Kribbella solani: one gene and its partner. Each later gene encodes a partner of the first gene's protein in a complex. Links are inferred from orthologs where the notes say so. Each region holds a gene or a part of one and is shown on either strand. Other genes may lie near its edges.

Region 1 (11,254 bases):
CAACCCGAGTACCCCGCACCGCCGGATCCCCCGGCCACCCAGCCCCCGGCGGCACCGGACTACCAAACAACTCCCCAGTCAACGGATGCGGCAGCTCCATAGCCCCAGACTAGAGACTACCGCTGGCCATTTGTTTCACCGGTGACCTACTACAACCGGTCAGTGGTGAAACAACCCGTCAGTCCGCCAGGGAGAGGGCTACGCCGTCGAGGATGTCGTGTTCGGAGATGGTGAGGGTGGTGATGGGGAGGCGGTCGAAGAGGTGTTGGAGGATGAGGGCGCCGGCGCCGATGACGTCAACCCGGCCGGGGTGGATGGAGCGTACGGCGGCGCGGTCGGCGCGGGTGGTGGTGGTCAGCCAGGTGGTGGCGGCGCGGAGGGCGTCGGCTGATAGTTGGGCGTGGTGTACGGCGGCGCGGTCGTACTCGGGGAGGTTGAGGGCGACCGCGGCGACGGTGGTCGCGGTGCCGGCTACGGCGACCAGGGCGCGGGCGTCGGCGATGGGGACTGTGGTGTGGTCGAGCAGGGCGTCGATGTCGCGGGCGATCGCGGCGAGCTCGGCGGGGTTGGTCGGGTCGGTGGTGACATGACGCTCGGTGAGCCGGACAGAGCCGAGGTCAAGCGACTCGGCGGCGATGACGCCCGACGCACCAGCGCGACGCCGGTCGGCGTACGCGGGGCGGTCGGCGGAGGCGCGGTCGGCTGAGGCGGTGCGGGCGGTGGGAGTGGAGTTGCCGAGGATCAGTTCGGTTGAGCCGCCGCCGATGTCGGCTACCAGGTATGGCCCGGGTACTACCGGCTCACCAGCGGCGCCGGATGTCGGGGTCAGGGCGGGGAGCGACTGGGTGGCGCCCTGGAAGGTTAGGTGGGCTTCTTGGGGGCCGGTGATGATTTCGGGGGTGGTGCCGAGGCGGGACTGGATTCCTTCGAGGAAGGCGTCGCGGTTGCTGACGTCGCGGGCGGCTGAGGTGGCGACGAAGCGTACGCGGGTGGCGCCGGTGGAGCGGATCACCTCGGCGTACTCGTCGGCGGCCCGGAAAACCCGCTCCAGCGCCTCGGGAGCGAACGCGCCAGTCGCATCCACCCCCTGACCGAGCCGCACAATCATCATCCGCCGATCAACCTCGGTAAGTTGGCCAGCGCGCACATCGGCGATCAGCAGGCGGATCGAGTTCGTACCGCAGTCGATTGCCGCGACTCTGGTGACGTCCTCAGACACACGGACCTCGGCGGCCCCAGTCCTCCAGGGCGTCGAGGGTTTCGTCGCCCAGCGGGTTCACCCCGCGCCCGGCGGCCAGCGAATGACCGGCGAGCACATGCAAGCACTTCACCCGCGTCGGCATCCCACCCGCGGAGATCCCGCTGATCTCCGCGACGTGGTCGATCGACTCGCGGTGCGCCAGGTACGCCTCATGTGCGCCCCGGTACCGCTCGGCCAGCTCCGGGTCATCCGCCAACCGGTCGGTCATGTCCTTCATCAGCCCGGACGACTCCAGCGTTCCGATCGCGGACGCGAGTCGCGGGCAGGTGACGTAGTACGTGGTCGGGAACGGCGTACCGTCCGGCAACCGCGGCTCGGTCTCGACCACATCGGGGAGACCGCAGGTGCACCGGTGCGCGATCGAACGGATCCCCCGCGCGGTACGCCCGAGCTGCTTGCTGACTGCTTCTTGATCCGAAGGGCTGACCTGGCCGGAAGGACTGACGCTCACCTGGTTACCTTAGGCGGCGGCGTCAGGATCGTCTTCGGGGTGGGTTGGGTCCGGGCCGGCGGGGTCGCCGCCGCCGGTGGTTTGCCGGCGCCCTCGACGCTGCCCCACAGCTTCGTGTACCAGGTCGGCTTCTGCGTCTCGGCCGCACCGTCGGACGGCGCCGACGGCTCCGGCGGGGCGCCGACCGGCTTCCCGTCCGCGCCGATCACCCGGTAGCCGACCTCACCCGGCATCACCCAGCCGAGCCGCTGCCGCGCCTGCGCCTTCACGTACGCGTCGTCGTCCCAGCGGGCGATCTCGTCGTTCAGCTCCGCGACCCGTTTCTCCCGGTCGCGGATCTCCTGGTTCAGCGCGCTGACCTGCTGGTGCTGGTCGAACCACACCCGCAGGCTCTGCGCGTACGACACGATCAGCGCGCCGAGTACGAGCAGCACGACGGCCGCCCGGCCGGTCAGGTTGCGCGACCCGCGGGTGCGCGCCGGACCGGCCGCGGCACCCGTCGTACGCCGCTTGGGCTGGTCGCCCCGCCGGGCGGGGCGGGTCGGGGCGGGGCCGAAGGCATTGCGCTGCGGACGCGACTGGGTCCGGCTCGACGGACGCGAGCCGGGTCGTGCACCGGTATCCCGACGGGACGGCATGCCTTGCGACCCCCTGAAATCAGCCCTGGTACCGCGGGAAGGCCGAACGACCGGCGTACGTCGCCGCGTCGTCGAGCTCCTCCTCGATCCGGAGCAACTGGTTGTACTTGGCGGTACGGTCCGACCGGGCCGGCGCGCCGGACTTGATCTGACCGCAGTTGGTCGCGACCGCGAGGTCGGCGATCGTGGTGTCCTCGGTCTCACCGGAACGGTGGCTCATCATGCAGCTGAAGCCGTTGCGGTGGGCCAGGTCGACGGCGTCCAGGGTCTCGGTCAGCGAGCCGATCTGGTTCACCTTGACCAGCAGGCTGTTCGCCGACTTCTCGTCGATGCCGCGCTGCAGCCGCTCGACGTTGGTGACGAACAGGTCGTCGCCGACCAGCTGGATCTTGCTGCCGAGCTCACCGGTGATGCCCTGCCAGCCGGCCCAGTCGTCCTCGTTCAGCGGGTCCTCGATCGAGACGATCGGGTACGACGCGACCAGGTCGGCGTAGTAGGCGATCATCTCGTCCGCGGACTTCTTGCCGCCCTCGAACGCGTACACGCCCTCGGTGAAGAACTCGCTCGCGGCGACGTCCATCGCCAGCGCGATGTCCTTGCCGAGCTGCAGCCCGGTCTTCTCGACCGCGACCGCGATCAGGTCCAGCGCGGCCCGGTTGCTCTCCAGGTTCGGCGCGAAACCGCCCTCGTCGCCGAGACCGGTGGACAGGCCGCGCTCCTTCAGCACCGCCTTCAGCGCGTGGTAGACGGTCGCGCCCTGCATCAGCGCCTCGCCGTACGTGGCGGCACCGATCGGGGCGATCATGAACTCCTGCACGTCGACGTTGCTGTCCGCGTGCGCGCCGCCGTTCAGGATGTTCATCATCGGCACCGGCAGGACGTGCGCGTTCGGGCCGCCGACGTAGCGGAACAGCGGCAGGCCGGAGCTCTCCGCGGCCGCCTTGGCGACGGCGAGGCTGACGCCGAGGATCGCGTTCGCGCCCAGTTTTGCCTTGTTCGGGGTGCCGTCCAGGTCGAGCAGCGCGTGGTCGATCAGCCGCTGCTCGTGTACGTCGTACCCGACGATCTCCTTGTCGATGTCTTCAAGGATCGCGGTGACGGCCTTCTGCACGCCCTTGCCGCCGTACCGGTCCTTGTCGCCGTCCCGCAGCTCGACGGCCTCGAACTGACCGGTGGACGCGCCGGACGGGACCGCTGCCCGGGCGACGGTGTCGTCGTCGAGCAGAACCTCGACCTCGACAGTGGGGTTGCCGCGCGAGTCGAGGATCTCGCGGGCGCCGACGGCCTCGATGGTGGCCACATTGACTCCCAAGTTCTCGATGACGAATCGTGCTGAGCCTAGCCTCCAGACCACCCCACCCAGTGGACCGCGTCACCCCAACGATCCCACCCCGCGGTACCTCCGGCGTCAGCAACACCCCGTGGACCCCCGGATCGCCTGCAAATCAGCCGAATCCGGCTACCCGCCAAAGGCCCGACGGGCGTCGGCCAGGCCCTTCCGGTTCTCGCTTTCATCGCTGATCCCGGTCAGCACGTTGTTCCCGATCCGCCACGCGAAGTAGCCGGCCTGAACGGCCCAGCGAACGTGCAGGAAAGCGTCCAGCCCGCGGGCGAGCTCGCCGGCGAGATCAGGTCGCCGGCGAACGTACGCGGCCACGACGTGCTCGGGTGACCCGTCGGCGTACATCACCGCGGAGGCGACGTCGTACAGAATCGGGCCGGGTAGCGCACTCCCCCAGTCGATCAGCGCGACACTGCCGTCCGGCTGCCGCCGAAACGCCTCCCTGGCCGCGTCCCCGTGCAGCCAGGCCCAGGTCTCGCCCAGCGCCGTGGCCCGGGCGATCGCGTCCGCGACCGCCGGCCGAATCCACGGCTCCAGATCCAGATAGTCGTCGAACGGCATCAGTACGCGCAGCCAGTCCTGCAGGTCACCGGTTTCGACGGCGGCGATCGTGTGTACGCGGCCGAGCAGGTCCCCGATCGAGGTCCGGTCCGCGGCGGTCTTTCCCAGTTCTTCGCCACTGACGTACTCCAGGACGGCGACCTGCCGATCGTCGGCCCGCTCAACGAGCCGGCCGCCCTTGCTGGACCATGGCCGACCGCTCACCACGCCCGCATCATCCAGCCGCACCGCCAACTCGAGACCCGGCCCGAACGACGCGTCATCCACATCCACGGACTTCACCACTACGCGCCACGCGTCGCCCTCCGACGACGCCAGCCAGGTTGCCGAGTTCATCCCGCCGGTCAGCACCTCCAGCCGCGCCGCCTTCAGATCCCACCGCTCCCGCAGCACCCCAGCAACATCCACCCGCCCACGGTCCCAGCCCAGCAGCCGCCCCGCATCCAAATATCGCTGTACCTAACGACAGGTAGTACACCTCCGAGACGCCGTACACGCGGACCACTTCACGCTCAGGTGCACTACCTCTCGGCCCACCACTACCTGTCCTTCGGCACACGATCCGATAACTTTCTACTTGCGGAAGTGGAAAGTTATGGGGTAGCTTTCCGGTATGGAAAGTGATGCTGGGGAGCAGCTGCGGATCATCGAGCGGGCCGAGGCGGCGCCGTATGTCAGTTACCCGAAGACGGCGTGGTGGTATCCGCCGGTGGTCGGGGCGTGGGTGGCCGGGATGATCGGGACGTTCACGTGGTGGCGGGAGAACTCGGCGCTGTTCTTCGCGTCGCTGGCGATTCTGCTGGCGCTCGAACTGGGCTTCCTGAACTGGATGCAGCGACGGCACGGCGCGATGCCGTTCCCGGGGCGGGGCCGGCCGCCGCGGGAGATCGGGCGGCTGTGGAAGGGGTACTTCCTGACCCTCCCGGTGATCGTGCTGGTCGTCGCTGCGGTCTGGTGGCTGGGTGGCGTACCGGTCGCGGCCGGGACCGGGTTCGTACTGGTGACGGCCGGGATCTGGTACTACGAGCGCCGGTACGCGATCGCGGCGGCGAAGGTACGGGAGCGGCTCGGGTGATCGACGGACTCGACCCGGTCATCCACGCGCCGAAACGGCTGGCCGCGATGGCGGTGCTGGCGAATGCGACGACCGTCACGTTCAAGTTCCTGAAGGACTATCTGGGCGTGGCCGACTCGGACCTGTCGAAGCACATGTCGGCGCTGGAAGCGGCCGGGTACGTGGCGACGACGAAGAGTGGTCACGGACGCGGAGCAACCACCACGTACCGGATGACGAAGACTGGGCAGCAGGCCTACACAACCCACCGCGACGCCCTCCGCAACCTCCTCGACGGACCGCAGTAGCTAAGAGCCTTCGGCGGCGCGGATTTCTGTTGTCAGGTGCTGGATGGTGGTGCGTAGTGCCTGTTCGGCGTCGACGCCGGAGGCGCGGGCCTCGCGGACGATTGCCAGCAGTTGTTGCCCGACCCGCTCGGTCTCGTCCACCGGTTCGGGTTCAGCGAGCTGCTCGGTGTCGGCGGGGAGAACTTTGGCGGCCCGGCCCAGTACTTTGTCGGCGAGGGCCAGCGCGGGCAGGGCGAGCGGGATGCCTTCAAGGACCGAGGTGCGTTGTTTCTCGGTCGCCTTGATCGCTTCCCAGTTGGCCTCGACGGCCGCCGCGTCCGCGGCATCCACGCTGCCGAACACGTGCGGGTGCCGGCGGATCAGCTTCTCGACAATCCCGGCGGCAACGTCGTCGATGGTGAACCCACCACCCTCGGCATCGTCGTCCCCGGTGACACGGTCCTCGGCGATCCGCGAGTGGAACGCGACCTGCAGCAACAGATCGCCAAGCTCCTCGCGGAGGTGCTCGGCGTCGCCGGTGTCGATCGCTTCGAGGGTTTCGTACGTCTCCTCGAGCAGGTACTTCGCGAGGCTCTCGTGGGTCTGCTCCTGGTCCCAGGGGCAGTTCCGCCGCAGGCGATCCATCACCCGGACCAGATCGATCAGCCGAGCACCCGGTACGTCGTACGACCCGTGCAGGATCTCGACGTCGTAGGGCGCCTGCGGGTCGCGGATGCGCGCGTCGGCGATGAGGTGGCGTAGGGCTGGGTCGCCGTCGTCGGCGGTCAGCCAGACGGCCTGGCGGCCCGTACGGGCGGCTGCCGTCAGCCAGGTCCACGCGGCCGTGGCGTCGCCCTCGACCTGCGTGACCGGCAGACCCGAGCCGATCACCGCCTGGACGTCAGGCCGGTCCGGACCGCCGGACGCGGCGATCTCGTCGGCGGCTTCCAGCGGCTGCCAGGTAGCGCGAGTGAGCAGCCCTGGGGCCACCCGGGGGCTGGTCAGGACGACCTTGATCCCACCGACCTCACTCGCGCTCAACGGATCAGCCCTGACCCTGCTGCGGCTGCTGCTGTTGCTGAGCGGCCTTCTGCTGCGCGGCCGTCTGCGGCGACAGCACCGACAGCGATCCGGAGACCGCGCTGTCGATCCGCCCGTCGGTCCACTGCCCGAAGCGCGGCGCGATCGTGACGTCGACGTTCTTCATGGCGTCCCGCAGGGCCACGCTGCCTTGCTGCAGCTTGGCCTGGTTCTGCAGGTCCTCGACGGTGCCGCCGCCGAGCTTGGCGGTGACGATCGCGGCGGTGCCGACCTGGTTGAGGAAGTCCCGCGCGACCGAGTCGGCCTGGAACTTCTCGTACGTCTGCTGGTCGCCGCCGACGACTGCCTTCGCCGCCACCGCGGTCTCGGCCGGGGTGACCGTGATCGACTTCTGCTGCTGTACCTTCTCGACCAGCACGTTGCTGACCATGTCGCTCAGCGCGGACGCGGTGTCGTACTTCTTCCCCAGCGCAGCGGTCACCGCCTGCGCGGTCTTGTCGACGTCGCCGATGCTGATCTCGGTGCCGCCGACCATGGCCGCCGCGCCCGGGTGCGTACCCGCCGCGCAGCCGCCGGCCAGCAGCACCGTGGCCACCGCCGCACCGAGAGCCCCAAGCTTCCGCCCTCTGCTCACCGAATCTCCTCGCCTAGTCACGCTGTGTGTCGTCAGGTTCACGCCGGTACTCCGATCGGTTCGGCGATCACGTCGTCGATCAACCGGGTGCACCACTGCAGCAACTCCTGGTCGCGGAGCGGCTGACCGCCGATCGGCCTGGTGGCAGGTCGTGGCACCAGAATGGTATGCAGTTGCGGCTTCACCAGACTCTTCGGGTACAGCCTGTTCAGCCGGAGCACCTTCGAATCAGGCAGCTCGACCGGCCCGAAACGGATCAGGTTCCCCTGCAGAGTGACGTCGTGCAGACCGGCCCGGCGGGCGTGGTTGCGGAACTTCGCCACCTCGATCAGGTTCAGTACGGCCGCCGGGATGTCGCCGTACCGATCGTGCAGCTCCTCCACCAGCTCGGCGATCGCGTCCGCGTCGCGTACGGCCGCCAGCCGCTGGTACATCTCGAGCCGGAGCCGCTGGGACGGGATGTAGTCGTGCGGCAGATGCGCGTCGATCGGCAGCTCGATCTTGACCTCGGGCTCTTCGGCCTGGGTGTCGCCGCGGTACTCCGCGACCGCCTCGCCGACCAGCCGGACGTACAGGTCGAATCCGACGTCCGCGATGTGCCCGGACTGTTCGCCGCCGAGCAGGTTGCCGGCGCCGCGGATCTCCAGGTCCTTCATCGCGACCGCCATCCCGCCACCCAGATCGGCGTGCTGCGCGATCGTGGCCAGCCGGTCGTGCGCGGTCTCGGTCAGCGGCTTCTCCGGCGGGAAGAAGAAGTACGCGTACGCCCGTTCGCGGCCGCGGCCGACCCGCCCACGCAGCTGGTGCAGCTGGGACAGACCGAGCAGGTCGGAGCGCTCGACGATCATCGTGTTCGCGTTCGAGATGTCGATCCCGGACTCGACGATGGTCGTACACACGATCACGTCGGACTGCTTCTCCCAGAAGCCCTGGATCACGTTCTCCAGGGTGTGCTCGTTCATCTGGCCGTGCGCGACCGAGACGCGCGCCTCGGGTACCAGCTGGCGGATCCGCGCGGCCGCCTTCTCGATCGTGTTCACCCGGTTGTGGACGACGAAGACCTGACCCTCACGGAGCAGTTCGCGCCGGATCGCGGCGGTCACCTGGTGCTCGTCGTACGCGCCGACGAAGGTCAGCACCGGGTGCCGTTCTTCCGGTGGGGTGGCGATCGTGGACATCTCGCGGATGCCCGTGATCGACATCTCCAGCGTCCGCGGGATCGGCGTCGCGGACATGGTCAGTACGTCGACCGCCGTGCGCAGCCGCTTCAGCTGCTCCTTGTGCTCGACGCCGAACCGCTGCTCCTCGTCGACGATCACCAGGCCGAGGTCCTTGAACTGCATCTCGCCGGACAGCAGCCGATGGGTACCGATCACGACGTCGATCGACCCGTCCGCGAGGCCGTCCATCGCGGCCTTGGATTCCTTGTCGGTCTGGAACCGCGACAGCGGCGCGACGTTCACCGGGAACGCGGCGTACCGCTCGGCGAAGGTCGCGTAGTGCTGCTGTACGAGCAGCGTCGTCGGCACGAGTACCGCCACCTGCTTGCCGTCCTGCACCGCCTTGAACGCGGCCCGGACGGCGATCTCGGTCTTGCCGTAACCGACGTCACCGCAGACGATCCGGTCCATCGGCGTGATGCGTTCCATGTCGTGCTTCACGTCGTCGATCGTGGCCAGCTGGTCCGGCGTCTCGACGAACGGGAACGCGTCCTCCAGCTCCCGCTGCCAGGGCGTGTCCTTCGCGAACGCGTGCCCCTTGGTCGCCTGCCGCGCGGCGTACAGCTTGATCAGCTCGCCCGCGATCTGGCGGACCGCCTTGCGGGCGCGGCCCTTGCGCTTGGCCCAGTCGCCGCCGCCCATCTTGTCCAGCGTGGGCTGCTCGCCACCGACGTACCGGGTGACCTGGTCAAGCTGATCAGTCGGTACGTACAACCGGTCGCCGGGCTGACCGCGCTTGCTGGCGGCGAACTCGATCACCACGTACTCACGGGTGGCCTTTTGTGAACCCGATCCGACCGTCCGCTGCATCATCTCGACGTACCGGCCGACGCCGTGCTGTTCGTGCACGACGTGGTCGCCGGGCTGCAGCTCCAGCGGGTCGATCGTCTTCTTCCGGCGGGACGGCATCCGTTGCTGGGAACGCCGTTCGGCCGCCGATCGCTGCCCGGACAGGTCGTTCTCGGTGAGTACCGCGAACTTGATGCCCTCGGCAACGAAACCCTGCTCCAGCTGGCCCTGCGAGATCAGCACCACGCCGGGCTCCGGCACTCCCGCGATCTCGTCGACCAGGCGGGCCGGCAGCTCGGCCTCGGAGAACACCTCGGCCAGCCGCTGCGCGGGACCGTGCCCCTCCGTGACGCAGACGACCCGCCAGCCGCCCCGCAGCCAGCCGCGAATGTCCTCGGCCGCCGCGCCGGTCTCACCCCGGTACGGATCGACCTCGCGAACGGCGAGGATGCGGCTGCTGACCGCCCCGGCCTCGGTGTCGATGTCGAACGCGATCCGCTCGCCCATCGAGTCCCGCAGCTCGGGCGTCGCATCGGTCGGTGCGGCCGCGAACGGCGACAGACTCCACCAGGCCAGACCCTTGCCCAGCGCCTGCGACCGGACGTCACCCAGCGACATGTACGCGGCCGCGCCCAGGTCGATCGGTGCCTCGCCACCACCGGCTGCGGCGGCCCAGGACGCTTCCAGGAACTCCTGGCTGGTCGCGACCAGATCATGCGCCCGCGCCCGTACCCGCTCCGGATCGCTGACGACCACATGCGTACCGGCCGGCATCAGGTCGACCAGCAGCTCCATGTCGTCGACGAGCACCGGAGCCAGCGACTCCATCCCCTCGACGGCATGCCCCTCGGCGAGCTTCTCGAACAGCTCGGCCAGCTCGGGGTGCTCCTTGGCCAGTACGGCGGCGCGCGTGCGGACCTCGTCGGTCAGCAGCAGCTCACGGCAGGGCGGCGCCCACAGGCCGTGCTCGGCCGCATCCAGCGAACGCTGATCGGCGACCGCGAAGTACCGGATCTCCTCGACGTCGTCGCCGAAGAAGTCGACCCGGAGCGGGTGCTCCTCGGTCGGCGGAAACACGTCGATGATGCCGCCGCGGACGGCGAACTCACCGCGCCGCTCGACCAGATCGACCCGGTGGTACGCGGCGCCGGCGAGCCGCTCGACGACATCTTCGAGCTCGGCCGAATCACCGACATGCAACTGCACCGGCTTCAGGTCGGCCAGCCCGGCGACCTGCGGCTGCAGCACCGACCGCACCGGCGCGACCAGGATCTTGATCGGTCCGGTGGTCTCGTCCGACGGGTCCGGATGGACGAGCCGGCGCAGTACGGCGAGGCGGCGGCCGACCGTGTCGGAACGCGGCGACAACCGCTCGTGCGGAAGCGTCTCCCAGGCCGGGTAGTACGCGACGGTGCTCGGCTCTTCGACCAGGCACTGCAGCGCCTCGGTCAGTTCCTCGGCCTCGCGGAACGTGGCAGTGACGGCGAGCACCGGCCGGTCGGCGCCGTTCCGGCTCGCGGCCAGCGCGGCGAGCACCACCGGGCGTACCGGACCGGGCGCACTCAGGTCGAGGGTCGTGACGTCGTCGCCGCGGGCGTCCCGGACGGCGCCGGCCAGCACCGGGTCGGTGATCAGGGTGTCGACCAGGCCGCGCAGTTTCACGAGTTGTCCAGCTTCAAGAGTTGTACCGTCCTTGGGTGGACTCGAGGCCGTCGGTGAGCAGGCACTCGACCGCGTCCGCGGTCCGGTCGACGGCGAACGGAAGGTCCTTGCGTTCGGCCGCGGAGAACTCGTTCAGGACGAAGTCGGCGGGGTTCTGCCGGCCCGGCGGACGACCCACCCCGAACCGGACTCGATAGTACTCACCGGTGCCAACCGACTTCCGCACCGACCGGAGGCCGTTGTGGCCGTTGTCGCCGCCGCCGAACTTGCACCGCAGCACGCCGAAGTCGATGTCCAGCTCGTCGTGCACGACG
Region 2 (10,702 bases), 5.6 Mb from region 1 along the record:
TTCGCCACCATTGTCACCGGGGATCACTACGAGCAGGTGTCCCGGCTGGACGAGCCCGGTGCCTGGCGCTTGAACCTGGCGTTGACCAAAGCCACGTACATGTCACTGTTCGGCCCGGCGCCGACCGAGCGGAACGCCGACTGGGTGCTCGACTCGGGACACGACTACAGCGCCCGGGACACGTTGATGCCGCATCCGTTCTACGCCGCCCAGTACTGGGTGGCGATCGTGAACCCGACCGGTCTGGACCAGCTGCTCCCGTTGATCCAGGAGGCGTACGACTTCGCGGCCCGGAAGTTCGCCAATCACCAGGCGCGGCAGAGCTCCTGAACGTTGCGGTCCTGTTTCGGGTTGGCCCATAAGCCTGGGTTGACCCCCGGCTGGGATGGGCGGACTCCCTAGCGTGTGAACCAGGGTAGATGTGCAGGACCTTTGCATGAGGCAACCAGGCCTGGCGCTGACACGAGGGAGTTCCGCCCATGTTCCCATCCCTTCGCCAGTACCCAACGCCGCTCCGGCCACCAACACCGCGCCGCTCGCGAACACCGCGCCCGTCGCGCGCGGCCGTCGGTTTCCTGGTCGCGTCCGCGCTCGCCGTCTGCGGCGCCGCGACCGCCGGCAGCGCCGCGGCCGCCTCGAACCCCACCGGCCCACCCGCGGACGGTACGGGCGGCGGCTCCGGCGCGGTTTCGGTCCGTGGCGCCGGCAGCCCGAACGCCATCCCCGGCAGCTACATCGTCGTTCTGGCCGGCCAGAACTCACGCGCCCAGACCCGGGTCGCCACTCAGAGCCTGGCCGCGAGCTACGACGTCAAGGTCCGGGACCAGTACGACGCGTCGATCAAGGGCTTCTCCGCCGCGATGGACACTGATCAGGCCAAGAAGCTGGCCGCGGACCCGCGCGTCGCGTACGTGCAACAGAATCAGAAGATCACCGTCAGCCAGGACGATCCGCCGTGGGGCCTCGACCGTACCGACCAGCGCGATCTGCCGCTGGACAAGAAGTACGAGCCGTCGACGGACGCGAAGAACGTCAACGTGTACGTGATCGACACCGGCATCTACGCGAAGCACAAGGACTTCGGTGACCGCGCTTCGGTCGGTACCGACACGGTCGGCGACGGGCAGAACGGCGTCGACTGCATGGGCCACGGCAGCCACGTGGCCGGCACCATCGGTGGTACGACGTACGGCGTGGCGAAGGCCGCGCACCTGGTCGCGGTGCGCGTACTCGACTGCAAGGGCGGCGGCTCGACCGAGTCCGTGGTGGCCGGGATCGACTGGGTGACCAAGAACGCCAAGAAGCCGGCGGTCGCGAACATGAGCCTCGGCGGCGGCGCGGACGACGCGCTGGACGCCGCGGTGAAGGCGTCGATCGGCGCCGGCATCACCTATGCCGTTGCGGCCGGCAACGAAGGCACGGACGCCTGCCAGAGCTCACCGGCCCGGGAGCCGCTGGCGATCACCGTCGGCGCCACCGATGCCCAGGACCAGCGCGCGACGTTCTCCAACTTCGGCAAGTGCGTCGACCTGTTCGCGCCGGGGGTCGACATCACCTCGGTCGGCATCACCGGACCGGACGCGACGGCGAAGATGAGCGGTACGTCGATGGCGACACCGCACGTCGCGGGCGGCATCGCCCTGTACCTGGCCGACCACCCCGACGCCACCCCCGCCGACGTCACCAAGGCCCTGGTCACGAACTCCACCCCCGACAAGGTCGGCGACCCCGGCACCGGCTCCCCCAACAAACTCCTCTACCTCGGCAAACCAGACCCCGCCACCACCACCCACCCCTAACAGTGAGGATGTAGGCGTGGACCCCGCAGTGGTCGTCCTGACTCGGCCCCTAACTGACTTCGGGTCTTGAACGGGATCTGTCGGTCGACCTGCTGCGGGGTTCGCTTGCACTCACTCGGCGAGAACTCGTGACTTCATAGGAGCCTGTGCCAGCAGGCACCCATCACTGTTTTGTCCGTCGCTCGGCTGGTGCGTGCCGCCCTGACCGTGTCGAATGGAAGGACGGCGATGTCTACCATCGCACAGCCAGATGCCGTGTCCCAGGCCGAGATCACCGGTGGTGTCGACACTCACCGCGATACCCATACGGCGGCTGCGATCGACCAGACGGGCCGGATGCTCGGTCACCAGACCTTTCCCGCCACTGGTGCCGGCTATGCGGCTTTGCTGGCCTGGCTGGGCTCGTTCGGGCCGGTCGTTCTGATCGGTGTCGAGGGCACCGGCGCTTACGGGTCGGGCCTGACCGGCTACCTGACCGGGCAGGGTGTGACCGTGGTCGAGATCGACCGGCCCAGTCGTAAAACCCGCCGGACAGCAGGCAAGTCCGACCCGATCGACGCCGAAGCAGCCGCCCGAGCCGCTTTGGGCAAAGTACGCACCGGCATCCCCAAGAACCGTGACGGGCAGGTCGAGGCACTACGGAACCTGCGCATCGCCCGCAACAGCGCCGTCAGCCAGCGCGCTGACTGCCTGCGCAGAATCAAGGCCCTGATCGTCACCGCACCACACGACCTGCGCCAGCAACTACGCGGCCTCACCAACCCGCGCCTGATCGACACCTGCCACAACCTGCGACCCGACCCTAATCAGATCGCGATCCCACAACACGCCGTCAAAACCGCGCTACGCTCCCTGGCCCGCCGTCACCTCGCAGCCCAGCACGAGATCGCCGAGCTCGATCAACTCATCACCGAACTCATCAACACGATCAACCCCGAACTGCTCACCCTCAACGGCGTCGGCCCCGATGTCGCCGGCCAACTCCTGGTCACCATCGGACAAAACCCAGAACGCATCCACTCCGAAGGCGCCTTCGCGATGCTCTGCGGAGTCGCCCCCATCCCCGCATCATCCGGCCAGACCCACCGCCACCGACTCAACCGCGGCGGCGATCGCCAAGCCAACTCAGCCCTCTACACCATCGTCATCAGCCGACTCCGCTGGGACCCACGCACCCGCGCCTACCTCGAACGCCGCACAACCAACGGACTGTCCAAGAAAGACATCATCCGATGCCTCAAACGCCTCATCGCACGCGAGATCTACTACGTCCTCACCAAACCACAAACCCCTTGACCATCCATAGGAGCATCCCCACACCCACTCCTGCCCTGCCTCCCGTCCCCGTTTGAGGGGTTGACCACTGAAGTTGCCCGTTCACCCCCGGCATGCGGGTGGTGAACGGGCACTTTCGGTGGTTAACCCCTCAAATGGGAAGGGGGTTCGGCGGGGGCGACGGGGGTTGTGCGGGTGGGCGGGTCAGGCGGATTCGATGATGTTGGTGCCTTGGACCTTTACGTTGACGGCGGGAAGGGGCGTGGCGGCCGGGCCGCTGACAGGGCTGCCGTCGGTGATGCTGAAGTGGCTGTTGTGGAACGGGCAGACGATCTGCCCGTTCTCCACCGAGCCGATCGGGTTGCCTTGGTGCGTACAGATCGCCGAGAACCCCTTGTACTGACCCGCGGTCGGCTGAGTGACGACCACCTTGGCGTCGGTGAACACCTTCCCGCCGCCGACCGGGACATCGGACACCGGGCCGAGCACCGTACCGCCGCCGCCCGCCGACGGCGTACCTGAGGCCGGCCCGGAACCAGACGGCGCGGACCCGGTCGGCGCGGTACCAGTGCCGGTGCCGCCGCTCGTACCGCTGGTGTCGTTGCCGCCACAGGCCGCGAGGATCGGCGCGCCGGCGCCCACGAGCGCCGCCATCGCCGCGCACCGAAGTACGGTCCGCCGGTCCCGCGTCGTGTCATCGGTCATGAATCCGGACCTCCAAGAGCCAGCCGGCCGCTGGTCTTCGACAGCCTGCCGGCTTGAGTGGTTGAACGTTCTCTAACGACTCAAACGACTGGGTCAGCCGATTGGTTCACCCCCGGCCGGATTGAACCGCCGTTTGAGGGTTTCCGCCTGGTGCCGGTACCGGCCCACGGTGGCGCTAGGGTTTCCTTCGGCAGCGTACCCACCGAGAGGCAGGGACTCGGTCCGCACCCGCCCTGGGGCCCGGCACACTGTACTGGTGGGAGAGGCATGAAATGACAGGCACGACCGACGACACGACAGTGATGCGGGTGATCGCCGACCTCGCGCCGATCTGGTTCCCGGGCTGCGTCGTCGACAGCGCGGAGCGGACGGTCGAGGTGGGCTGGGGCCGTGGCGCGCTGCAGATGTCCGCGGTCGTCGGGCTCCGCGAGATCATCGAGCGCTGTGACCAGGTGCCGCAGCAGCGGTGGGCCGAGCAGATCGAGGCCTGGTTGCGGGCGGTGGTCGCGGAAGGCGAGCTCGCCACCGAGGAGCACCGGTACGGCGACGTGGGCGAGCGCCAGCGTGCTTTGCTCGTGCAACGTGGTTGGTCGGCGCGGACGGCGGGTCCGGTCGCGGACACGTTGATTCCGTTCGGCGATCACTTCGAGGTGGTGGTGTTCGTCCGTACCGGGTCGGAGCTACGGCGGCTGACCGTCGTACGCCGCTCGATGCTCGGGCTGGGTGAGCCGGAGGTGCCGTCGCCGGTGCAGCTCAGTCTGGACGAGATCGCGGACCTACGGCCGGTCGACCACGACGGCATCTCGGTGCTGCACCGGGAGGACGATCCGCTGGTGTCGATGGCGATCGTCGACCGGGAGGAGATCCTCACCCAGGCGTCGGTCGGGTTGGGCGTACTGGTTGGTGTGCCGCGGCTCAGCACGGTCGCGTTCTGCCCGGCGGACGCGGGCCAGGCGCTCGCGGATCGGTTGGCGCAGTACGTCGCCGACTCGTACCGCGGAGCGCCGGACCAGTGCAGCCCGGACCTCTTCTGGGTCCAAGGCGACCGGATGGTGCAAGTCCCGGTCACCCTGGCCAACCCGCCGCAGGCCGTCCTCCCCCCGTCCCTGCTCCCAACCCCGCGCCGGACCTGGCTCCGCCATCTCCTGCTTCAGCTCTTCCGCCGCTGACGCGGTGCACGGTCCGGCGACACCCAGCTAGCGAGCGACCCGCCTTCTCGGTGCTGCCTTCGTCGCGGGGGCTGACTTCTTGGCTGTCGTCTTCTTGACCGCGGCCTTCTTCGCGACAGCCTTCGTCGCCGATACCGCCTTCTTGGCAGGTGCCGCCTTCTTGGCCGGCGCCGTCTTCTTCGCGGCTGCCGTCTTCTTCGCGGGCCCGGTCGCGATGGCTGCGGCTGCCTGCTTCGCGCTCGGCTTCGCGGCGCGGCCCTTGAGGATCTCGGCCAGGAACGCACCGGTGTACGACGCGGGGCTGGCGGCGACCTCCTCCGGAGTACCCTCCGCGACCAGTGTCCCGCCGCGACGGCCACCGTCCGGGCCGAGGTCGATCAGCCAGTCGGCGGTCTTGATCACGTCCAGGTTGTGCTCGATCACCAGCACCGAGTTGCCCTTGTCGACCAGACCGCTCAGCACGCCGAGCAGCTTCCGGATGTCCTCGAAGTGCAGCCCGGTGGTCGGCTCGTCCAGCACATACACCGTACGGCCCGTGGACCGCCGCTGCAGCTCCGACGCCAGCTTGACCCGCTGCGCCTCACCACCGGACAGCGTCGGCGCCGGCTGACCGAGCCGGACGTACCCGAGCCCGACCTCCACCAGCGTGGTCAGATGTCGCGAGATCGCCGGGATCGCGGCGAAGAACTCCGACGCCTCCTCGATCGGCATGTCCAGCACGTCCGCGACGGTCTTGCCCTTGTAGTGCACCTCGAGCGTTTCGCGGTTGTACCGCGCGCCGTGGCAGACCTCGCACGGGACATACACGTCCGGCAGAAAGTTCATCTCGATCTTCAGCGTGCCGTCACCGGAGCACGCCTCGCACCGGCCGCCCTTCACGTTGAACGAGAAGCGCCCCTGCTGGTACCCACGAACCTTCGCCTCGGGAGTGTCCGCGAACAGCTTCCGGACGTGGTCCCAGACCCCGGTGTAGGTCGCCGGGTTCGACCGGGGTGTCCGGCCGATCGGCGACTGGTCGACGTGGATGACCTTGTCGACCAGCTCCATCCCGGAGATCTTGGTGTGCCGGCCGGGCACCGCCCGCGCGCCGTAGATCTGCCGCGCCAGCGACGTGTACAGGATGTCGTTCACCAGCGTGGACTTGCCGGAACCGGACACGCCGGTGACCGCGACGAACACCCCGAGCGGGATGGTCACGTCGATGTCCTTCAGGTTGTTCTGCCGCGCGCCGTACACGGTCAGCTCGCGGCCCTCGGTCAGCGGCCGGCGGATCGCCGGGATCGGGATCTCGCGGCGGCCCGACACGTACGCCCCGGTGATCGAGTCCGGGTGGTTGCGCAGGTCCTCGACGGTCCCGGACACGACCACCTGGCCGCCGTGCTCACCGGCGCCCGGGCCGATGTCGACCACCCAGTCGGCGTGGTCGATGGTGTCCTCGTCGTGCTCGACGACGATCAGCGTGTTGCCCAGCTCCTTCAGCCGGACCAGGGTCTCGATCAGCCGCCGGTTGTCACGCTGGTGCAGGCCGATCGACGGCTCGTCCAGCACGTACAGCACGCCGACCAGCCCGGAGCCGATCTGCGTCGCGAGCCGGATCCGCTGTGCCTCGCCGCCGGACAGCGAACCCGCCGGCCGGCTCAGCGCCAGGTAGTCCAGGCCGACGTCGAGCAGGAACTGCAGCCGCTCGCCGATCTCCTTCACCACCCGCTCGGCGATCTGCTTCTCCCGCGCCGATAGCTCCATCTGGACCAGGAACGCGTGCACCTCGTCGATCGACATCGCGCTGATCTCGGCGATGTTCTTCCCACCGAGCGTGACCGCCAGCGAGATCGGCTTCAGCCGCGCGCCGTTGCAGGCCAGGCACGGCACCTCGCGCATGTACTCCTCGAAGCGCTCCCGCCCGGTGTCGCTGGACGCCTCCGCGTGCCGGCGCTCGACGTACGGAATCACGCCCTCGAAGCTCGTGTAGTACGACCGCTCGCGGCCGTAGCGGTTCTGGTACGAGACGTGTACCTGCTTGTCGTGCCCGGTCAGCAGCGCCTTCTTCGCCTTCGCGGGCAGTTCCCCGAACGGCGTACTGGTCCGGAACTTCAGGTCCTTCGCCAGCGCCTCCAGCAACCGCTCGAAGTACTGGGTGACGTTCTGCCCCGACCAGGGCTGGATCGCGCCTTCGTCGAGCGACTTCGACGGGTCCGGAACCAGCAGCTCCGGGTCGACCTCCATCCGGGTACCCAGGCCGGCGCACGCCGGGCAGGCACCGTACGGCGAATTGAACGAGAACGACCGCGGCTCCAGCTCGTCGATCGCGAGCGGGTGATCGTTCGGGCAGGCGAGCTTCTCGGAGAACCGGCGCTCGCGGTGCGGATCGTTCGCCGGGAGGTCGACGAAGTCCAGCACGACCAGGCCACTGGCCAGGCCGAGCGCGGTCTCGACCGAGTCGGTCAGCCGCTGCTTCGCCGAGCCCTTCACCGCCAGCCGGTCGACGACCACGTCGATGCTGTGCTTCTTCTGCTTGTCCAGCTTCGGCGGCTCGGTCAGCTGGATCGTCTCGCCGTCGACCCGGGCCCGGGCGAAGCCCTGACCGGTCAGCTGGCGGAACAGGTCGACGTACTCACCCTTGCGGCCGCGGACCACCGGGGCCAGGACCTGGAACCGGGTGCCCTCGTCGAGCTCGAGGACCCGGTCGACGATCTGCTGCGGGGTCTGCCGGGCGATCGGCTCACCGCACTCCGGACAGTGCGGCCGGCCGGCCCGCGCGAACAGCAGCCGGAGGTAGTCGTACACCTCCGTGATCGTGCCGACGGTGGAGCGCGGGTTCCGCGAGGTGGACTTCTGGTCGATCGAGACGGCCGGTGACAGGCCCTCGATGAAGTCGACGTCGGGTTTGTCCATCTGGCCGAGGAACTGCCGCGCGTACGCCGACAGCGACTCCACGTACCGCCGCTGGCCCTCGGCGAAGATGGTGTCGAAGGCCAGGCTGGACTTCCCGGACCCGGACAGGCCGGTGAAGACGATCATGGCGTCCCGCGGCAGGTCGACCGAGACGTCCTTCAGGTTGTGCTCACGCGCTCCGCGCACGATCAGACGGTCAGACACAAGCTCACTCTCAGCGGTTCTCGTGGGGTATCCGGGTGGATCTCTGGCATGCCCGGTCATGCTAACGAGGCCCACCGACAAAAACTTCCGCCGACGGATCCGGCACCCGGCTTCGAAAGTATATTCGATCACCGCGACCGCTCTGGACCAGACATGACGCGCCGTCGCCGAGGTGCGAGGATCGTCGGAGTCACCGAACTCCAGGGGAGAAAACGCGATGTCCGAGTACCACGGAAACGCACACGTCGGCGGACCGGCTCAGACCCACGAGCTGGCCAAGTTGATGATCACCAAGGTCGCGGTCGGGCCGATGGACAACAACGCCTACCTGCTGCGTTGCCGGCAGACCGACGAACAGGTCCTGATCGACGCCGCGAACGAGGCGGACACGCTGCTCCAGCTGATCGGCGACGGCGGCCTGGCCCGGGTGATCACCACGCACCAGCACCAGGACCACTGGGAGGCGCTGGCCGAGGTGGTCGCGCGCACCGGCGCCACCACGGTCGCGGGCCGGCACGACGCCGACGGCATCCCGGTACCGACCGACCAGCTGGCCGACGACGGCGACCAGATCGCGGTCGGCCGGTGCAGCCTGCGGGTGATCCACATCAAGGGCCACACGCCCGGCTCGATCGCGCTCGTGTACGACGACCCCGACGGCGCGCCGCATGTGTTCACCGGCGACTCGCTGTTCCCTGGCGGCGTCGGCAACACCGATGGCGACAAGGAGCGTTTCACGTCGCTGATCGACGACGTCGAGACCAAGCTGTTCGGCACGCTGCCGGACGAGACCTGGGTGTACCCGGGCCACGGCTCCGACACCACCCTCGGCACCGAGCGCCCGCACGTCGCCGAGTGGCGCGAACGCGGCTGGTGACGACGGGACGGCAGCCCGGCGGCTTCGCCGAATACCAACCACGCGCCAACCGCCCGCAGCCGGGCATTCAAAACCAGCCGGCGGTGGAGCGGCCGCTGGGCGTGGAGCAGACGCTCGGCGTGGAGCGGTTGTCGGTTGAGGTGCGGGTGCGGGCGGGTGTGGGGGCGGATCTTGAGGCGTGTGCTGGGTTGATCGTCTCGCGGGCCGGTGGATCGGTTGCGGACCGGCGTACGCGCCTGGTGGCCGATCTGGAGGACCCGGAGCGGTACATCGCGGTGGCCGAGGTCGACGGCGAGGTGGTCGGGTACGGCGGGGTGATCCGCCACGACCTCTCCCCCGACGACCCGCCGGCCACCGCGCCGAGCGGCTACTACCTGATCGGCCTGATCGTGGCGCCGAACTGGCGGCGGCACGGCATCGGCGACGAGCTCACGAAAGACCGGCTGCGCTGGATCGCGGCACGCGCCGGTGCCGCGTACACCTTCGTCAACGTCGGCAACGGCGCGATCCTCGACCTCCACCAGAGGTTCAGGTTCACCGAGCTCACCCGCGACTTCACCTTTCCCGGCGCTCCGCTCCAGCCGGGCACGTGCGTACTGCTCCGGGCCGACCTCACCGATCAGTGAGCTCGGCCGGGTACGCGATCACGTCGACCAGCGCGTTGTTGCGGATCGCGGTGATCTCGGTCCGGCTGGCGATCGCGTCCTCGAACAGCTGACGTTGCAACGACTGCGCGTCCCGCAGCGGAACGCCGTCGACCGCAAGCACCAGATCCCCCGGCCGCAACCCCGCTGCCGCCGCCGGGCCGGCCGGGATCACCTCGACCACCCGGAGCGCCGTACGCTGCCCGAACCGTTCCGCGAGCGCCGGCCGCAGCGGCGCGGGCGTACTGACCAGGCCGAGGTACGCGCGACGTACGCGCCCGTCGTGCAGCAACGAGTAGATGATCCGCCGGGTCGTCGGGTTCATCGGTACGGCCAGCCCGAGGCCGATGCCCGCGACCGCCGTGTTGATGCCGATGACGCGGCCGTTGCCGTCGGCGAGCGCTCCGCCGGAGTTGCCCGGGTTCAGCGCGGCGTCGGTCTGGATCACGTCCTCGATCATCCGGTTCGCCGAGCCGCTGCGGACCGGTAGCGATCGGCCGAGCGCGCTCACCACGCCCGCGGTCACGCTGCCGGCCAGGCCGAGTGGATTGCCGACGGCGACGACGAGATTGCCGACCTTCAGCCGGTCCGCGTCCCCGTACTCCGGTGGGCCGGGGATGTCGCGATCGGCCCGCAGCACGGCCAGGTCGGACAGCCGGTCGACTCCGATCACGCGCGTCCGCGCCGTCGTACCGTCCGCGAACTCGGCCGTGGCCGCCGAGCCGTCGCCGACCACGTGCGCATTGGTCAGCAGGTGCCCGTCGCCGGTCAGCACCACCGCGGAGCCGGACGAGTCGCCGCGCCGGTTGTGGATCCGCAGGCTCGCGACCTGCGGAATCAGCCGTTCGGCCACACCTGAGACCACCCGGGAATAGGCATCCAGTACATCGTCCCCAGCCAGCTCGTCAGCCATCGCCTTTGCCTCCGCCCTAGCCCCTGCCTTCTCCGCCGACCCCGCCTCCTGAATTACATCATTACATCAAACTCAAGTACGTGAAGCAGACCACAAACCTGACCGATCGGTTGAAAACTGGCCGATCGGTCAGCGAAGATGCTGTCATGGCAATCACCACCGCCCGGGAACGTACCCGGCACGAGATCGTCCGGCAGGCGATGGACCTGTTCCAGGCCGGTGGC

Evidence for each region.
Region 2: the proteins of mfd (region 1) and uvrA are in contact, whole or in part, in a crystal structure (PDB 4DFC), measured with the Escherichia coli proteins. The link is inferred for Kribbella solani from one-to-one orthologs.

The regions. Positions count from the first base shown.
Region 1 is NZ_JACHNF010000001.1:7,160,962-7,172,215, reverse strand. What follows is about bases 7,108-11,254. They hold mfd (transcription-repair coupling factor), read right to left. Parts: upstream 10,941-11,254; coding sequence 7,308-10,940; downstream 7,108-7,307. Other genes in these bases: pth (aminoacyl-tRNA hydrolase), read right to left, coding at 10,954-11,254; HDA44_RS33245 (hypothetical protein), read right to left, coding at 7,108-7,269. Also shown: HDA44_RS33290 (uracil-DNA glycosylase), read right to left, coding at 1-100; HDA44_RS33285 (Ppx/GppA family phosphatase), read right to left, coding at 179-1,219; HDA44_RS33280 (DUF501 domain-containing protein), read right to left, coding at 1,212-1,712; HDA44_RS33275 (FtsB family cell division protein), read right to left, coding at 1,709-2,350; eno (phosphopyruvate hydratase), read right to left, coding at 2,370-3,650; HDA44_RS33265 (phosphotransferase), read right to left, coding at 3,810-4,661; HDA44_RS33260 (hypothetical protein), read left to right, coding at 4,867-5,328; HDA44_RS33255 (transcriptional regulator), read left to right, coding at 5,325-5,615; HDA44_RS38775 (MazG family protein), read right to left, coding at 5,616-6,635; more of HDA44_RS33245, read right to left, coding at 6,640-7,107. UniProt on the Escherichia coli protein: Couples transcription and DNA repair by recognizing RNA polymerase (RNAP) stalled at DNA lesions. Mediates ATP-dependent release of RNAP and its truncated transcript from the DNA, and recruitment of nucleotide excision repair machinery to the damaged site.
Region 2 is NZ_JACHNF010000001.1:1,548,140-1,558,841, reverse strand. Bases 4,776-8,370 are described here. They hold uvrA (excinuclease ABC subunit UvrA), read right to left. Parts: upstream 8,045-8,370; coding sequence 4,976-8,044; downstream 4,776-4,975. Other genes in these bases: HDA44_RS06790 (MBL fold metallo-hydrolase), read left to right, coding at 8,262-8,370; HDA44_RS06800 (hypothetical protein), read left to right, coding at 4,776-4,948. Also shown: HDA44_RS06820 (DUF6194 family protein), read left to right, coding at 1-330; HDA44_RS06815 (S8 family peptidase), read left to right, coding at 480-1,799; HDA44_RS06810 (IS110 family RNA-guided transposase), read left to right, coding at 1,989-3,095; HDA44_RS06805 (Rieske (2Fe-2S) protein), read right to left, coding at 3,279-3,779; more of HDA44_RS06800, read left to right, coding at 4,052-4,775; more of HDA44_RS06790, read left to right, coding at 8,371-8,921; HDA44_RS06785 (GNAT family N-acetyltransferase), read left to right, coding at 9,005-9,547; HDA44_RS06780 (S1C family serine protease), read right to left, coding at 9,534-10,478; HDA44_RS06775 (TetR/AcrR family transcriptional regulator), read left to right, coding at 10,625-10,702. UniProt on the Escherichia coli protein: The UvrABC repair system catalyzes the recognition and processing of DNA lesions. UvrA is an ATPase and a DNA-binding protein. A damage recognition complex composed of 2 UvrA and 2 UvrB subunits scans DNA for abnormalities.